Regions from separate parts of the Pantoea sp. E956-1 genome, predicted to be linked through region 2. Evidence: predicted binding sites of a transcription regulator. Region 2 holds the regulator's gene; the other holds the start of a gene.
What was found. Region 2 encodes CRP, which controls carbon source genes, mostly activating them, when cyclic AMP is high. Its sites were predicted from a motif close to ATGTGANNNNNNTCACAT; they were not measured.
Positions count from the first base shown of each region.

Region 1: the regulator CRP is predicted to act here: its motif matches at 1,596-1,613, upstream of aaeR (HTH-type transcriptional activator AaeR).

Region 1 is NZ_CEUYZP010000012.1:114,012-116,481, reverse strand. It holds gene tldD (metalloprotease TldD) at 1-408, shown strand, start outside; gene aaeR (HTH-type transcriptional activator AaeR) at 661-1,578, opposite strand; gene aaeX (p-hydroxybenzoic acid efflux pump operon protein AaeX) at 1,809-2,012, shown strand; gene aaeA (p-hydroxybenzoic acid efflux pump subunit AaeA) at 2,020-2,470, shown strand, end outside.
Region 2 is NZ_CEUYZP010000006.1:217,576-220,045, reverse strand. It holds gene AC0T7J_RS16315 (OsmC family protein) at 1-272, opposite strand, end outside; gene crp (cAMP-activated global transcriptional regulator CRP) at 576-1,208, shown strand; gene AC0T7J_RS16305 (YccS/YhfK family putative transporter) at 1,266-2,470, shown strand, end outside.

The sequences.
Region 1 (2,470 bases), on a different contig from region 2:
ACCGGTAACGGACGTCGTGAATCCTACGCGCATTTGCCGATGCCGCGCATGACTAACACCTATATGCTGGCAGGCAAGTCATCGCCACAGGATATTATTGAAAGCGTTGAATATGGCCTCTATGCGCCGAACTTTGGTGGCGGTCAGGTGGATATCACCTCCGGCAAATTTGTCTTCTCAACTTCAGAAGCTTATCTGATTGAGAACGGCAAAATTACCAAACCGGTCAAAGGCGCCACGCTGATTGGCTCCGGCATTGAAGCGATGCAGCAGATCTCGATGGTGGGTAATGACCTGGCGCTGGATAAAGGCGTCGGCGTCTGTGGCAAAGAGGGACAAAGCCTGCCGGTCGGTGTCGGTCAGCCGACCCTGAAGCTGGATAAACTGACCATCGGCGGCACCGCCTGATGTGACCCCAACAACCCGCCGCCTGGCGGGTTGTCAGAATGCTGACAAATCCATAGCCGGATGAACCTGGCAGCAATGCAATAGCTGAAAGCGCAGGGAACACGGGCAGAGGAGGAAAGCGTCCCGCGCCACGGATGGCGCGGGACGAGCGTGTCAGGGATGACGGATTTTGCGTCTTTCCGATCTGACCGTGTTTCCTTCGCTGGCTGGGTCTTACAGCTGGTCGGGACAGATGTTGTCAACAATCTATTGTTAGCTTTTACGGTGCTGCTGATACTGTTCAGCCACCTGTTCAAAATAGCCGGTCAGATAATCGATACAGACCTGCACCTTGAGCGGTAACTTATCCTTCTCGGTATAGAGCGCGTAGACCGGGCGCGGATCGGACTGATACTGCGGAAACAGAATATCGATTTCGCCTGCGGTGATCTCATCAATCACCCACATCATCGGCACATAGGCGATGCCATTGCCCGACTTCAGCCAGCGGATCAGCGTCAGCGAATCATTGGTCACGAAACGTCCCTGCGGCGCCAGGCGGGTCACCAGACCTTCCGGCGCAATCAGCTCGAAATTATTGTCGGGCCGAACGCTATATTCCAGCCAGGAAAAATTATCAATGTCACCCGGCTTCTCTGGCGTGCCGTGCTGGGCCAGATAGCTTTTTGCGGCGCACACCACCATCGGCATCGCGCCAAGGCGACGTGAAAACAAGCTGGAATCTTTTAATGCCCCCACCCGAATGACCAGATCCAGGCCATCCGCGATCAGATCCGGGGCCGGAACGCCGGTGACCAGATTCACACTCAGTCCTGGATATTCCCGCAGCATATCGCTGGTCATGCCGGCTAACACGTTCTGCGCCATGGTCGAGGAGCTGCCAATTCTCAATACGCCAATCGGCGTATTGTTAAAAGCGTAAAGCTGCTCATGCACCTGCGTCGCTTCGGCCAGCATACGGCGGCAGCCCTGATAATAGATTTTGCCCGCTTCGGTCAGCCCGATACTGCGGGTACTGCGATTCAGCAGCTTAACCTGTAATGCATCTTCCAGTTTCGCGACGATCTGGCTGATTGATGAGACGCTCAGATGAAGCTGACGCGCCGCAGCGGTAAACGAACCCAGTTCGACCACTTTGGCGAAGACAGACATGCCTTTCAGTCGTTCCATTGTTTACTCTGGCTTAAAAGTGATTTAGATCACATTCTGTAGAAAACTTATAGTCAGGCGCGTTATTATAAGCGCGCCGGGGTATTTCCCGGTGATTCTTCATTGCCTGTTACCCTTCGATGATACGCTATTATTAAGCCAGCTGCGGTTAGGATCACGCTCCCAGAGGCTTTTCCCGCGACATCTGAAGAGGCATGAGTATCCCGGCAAGGTCGAACTAAGGATTTGTGATGAGTGTGCTTCCGGTATTTGTCATGTTTGGGCTCTCTTTTCCGCCCGTTTTCATTGAACTTATTATTTCACTGATGCTGTTCTGGTTAGTGAAACGCGTGCTTACGCCGAGCGGTATCTACGATCTTGTCTGGCATCCGGCACTTTTTAATACAGCGCTTTATTGCTGTGTGTTTTACCTTGTCTCCCGTTTATTAGTCTGAGGTTTAAGTGAAAGCACTCATAAGAAAAATCGCGCGCTACGCGATTACTATCCTGCTGGTCATCATCGCAGTGGTCATTATTTTCCGCGCCTGGGTGTTCTATACCGAATCGCCCTGGACCCGTGATGCGCGTTTCGCCGCTGACGTGGTGGCGATTTCTCCTGACGTCACCGGCCTGATTACCGAGGTTCCGGTACACGATAACCAGCTGGTGAAGAAGGGTGATACGCTGTTTGTGGTTGACCGGCCGCGCTATCAAAAAGCGCTCGATCAGGCACAGGCCGATGTTGAATATTACCAGGCACTGGTGAGTGAGAAACGTCGCGAAGCCGGGCGTCGCAACCAGCTGGGTACTTCCGCAATGTCGCGCGAGGCTATCGAGCAATCCAACAACGACCTGCAAACCAGCGAACATCAGCTGGCGAAATCGGTGGCGACCCGCGATCTGGCGAAAATTG
Region 2 (2,470 bases):
ACGATAAAATGCAGGTTGATGTGCGTAAAGATTCGCGGCGCCTCTTCACGACGTTCTGAAGTCAGTTTTACTTCACAATCAGCTACATCGTTGCGGCCTTTTTGCAGAATTGATACCACGTCAATCGCGCTGCATCCGCCCGCCGCCATCAGCACCATCTCCATTGGGCTGGGCGCTTTATCACCCGAATTTCCATCCATCAGTATCTGATGGCCGGATGAGGATTCTCCGAGGAATGTCAGCCCTTCTACCCATTTCACTCTTGCCTGCATGATTTTTGCTCCGGAATACGCTGTTTTGTCGCCAGAGTACGCTTTCGCCTGGTAAACAGCAATCCAGAGAAATCCGCCTGTAGCTGAAGCGAGACAACAGAAGACAGTCGGCAAAAGCTGTGCTACAAACAGTGCTGAAAATATTTTTCGTCACCCGATGGCGAAGCCGGGAAGAATGATGCGCACTGCGCCTGATGCGGCCCGAATAATTTCCTGAAATGGAAACGCTTGAAGCTTTCACCGCCTGACAGGGAAAACTGCCCCCTGTATTTTGGGCACGATTACAACAGAGGATAATAGCGAATGGTTCTCGGCAAACCGCAAACAGACCCTACACTCGAATGGTTCCTGTCCCATTGCCATATTCACAAGTATCCATCCAAAAGTACGCTGATTCACCAAGGTGAAAAAGCAGAAACGCTTTACTACATCGTGAAAGGTTCCGTTGCGGTTCTGATTAAAGATGAAGAAGGCAAAGAGATGATTCTTTCTTACCTGAATCAGGGCGATTTTATTGGTGAGCTTGGCCTGTTTGAAGAAGGCCAGGAGCGCAGCGCCTGGGTACGTGCGAAAAGCGCGTGCGAAGTGGCGGAAATTTCTTACAAGAAATTCCGTCAGCTGATCCAGGTTAATCCCGATATCCTGATGCGACTCTCATCGCAGATGGCGCGTCGCCTGCAGGTGACGTCTGAAAAAGTGGGTAACCTCGCTTTCCTCGACGTAACCGGACGTATTGCACAGACTCTGCTTAACCTGGCGAAGCAGCCAGATGCCATGACGCATCCCGACGGCATGCAAATTAAAATCACTCGTCAGGAAATTGGCCAGATTGTTGGTTGTTCACGTGAAACCGTGGGCCGTATTTTGAAGATGCTGGAAGATCAGAACCTGATCTCCGCACACGGCAAAACCATCGTCGTTTACGGCACCCGCTAATTCCTGTCACCCACGGCGTGATGGCAACATCACGCCGTTATTGTTTGTGTTGGGCCGATGTGGCGTCGAATTATTTACCATCCTGAAGTTAACTACGCCTTGCGGCAAACGCTGGTGCTCTGTCTGCCCGTGGCACTGGGCTGGCTGGCTGGCGACCTGCAAAAAGGTTTGCTGTTCTCATTAGTGCCCGCCTGCTGCAACATCGCCGGTCTGGATACCCCGCATAAACGCTTCTTCAAACGCCTGATTGTTGGCGGCAGCCTGTTTGCCCTCGGCAGCTTTCTGATGCAGTGGCTTACTCTGCATGCTATCCCTCTGCCGCTGATCCTGTTCGCCATGCCCTTGCTGCTCGGCGTCACTGGTGAAATTAGCCCGCTGCATGGTCGTCTGCTGCCCGGCACCCTGATCGCCGCCATCTTTACCCTGAGCCTGATTGGCCGCATGCCAATCTATGTCCCCCCGCTGCTCTATATCGGCGGCACGCTGTGGTACGGGCTGTTTAACTGGTTCTGGTTCTGGCTGTGGAAAGAGCAGCCAATGCGCGAAAGCCTGAGCCTGATCTACCGCGAGCTGGCTAACTACTGCGACGCCAAATATACCCTGCTGACGCAGCTGACCGATCCGGAAAAGGCGCTGCCGCCGCTGCTGGCACGCCAGCAGAAAGTGGTCGATCTGATCAACACCTGTTATCAGCAGATGCACATGCTGTCGGCAAGCCGCGATCACAGCCATAAACGGCTGACGCGCGCCTTTCAGGTGGCGCTGGATCTGCAGGAACATATCTCGGTCAGCCTGCATCGGCCGGAAGAGGTGCAGAAACTGGTCGAACAGAGCCACGCTGAAGCGGTGATCCGATGGAATGCCAAAACCATCTCGGCCCGGTTGCGGGTGCTGGCGGATGACATTCTCTATCACCAGCTACCCGATCGCTTTGCGATGGATAAACAGCTCGGCGCGCTGGAGAAAATCGCCCATCAGCATCCCGACAATCCGGTGGGTAACTTCTGCCTTTACCACTTCAACCGCATCGCGCGGGTTCTGCGCACCCAGAAACCCCTTTATCAGCGCGATCTGATGGCTGACCGCCAGCGCCGTCTGCCGCTGTTACCGGCGCTGCGCAGTTATCTCTCGTTCCGCTCATCGGCCCTGCGCACTGCCGGCCGCTTTGCGGTGATGCTGATGCTGGGCAGCGCGCTGGCGCTGTTCTTCAACATCCCCAAACCCTACTGGATCCTGATGACCATCATGTTCGTCAGCCAGAA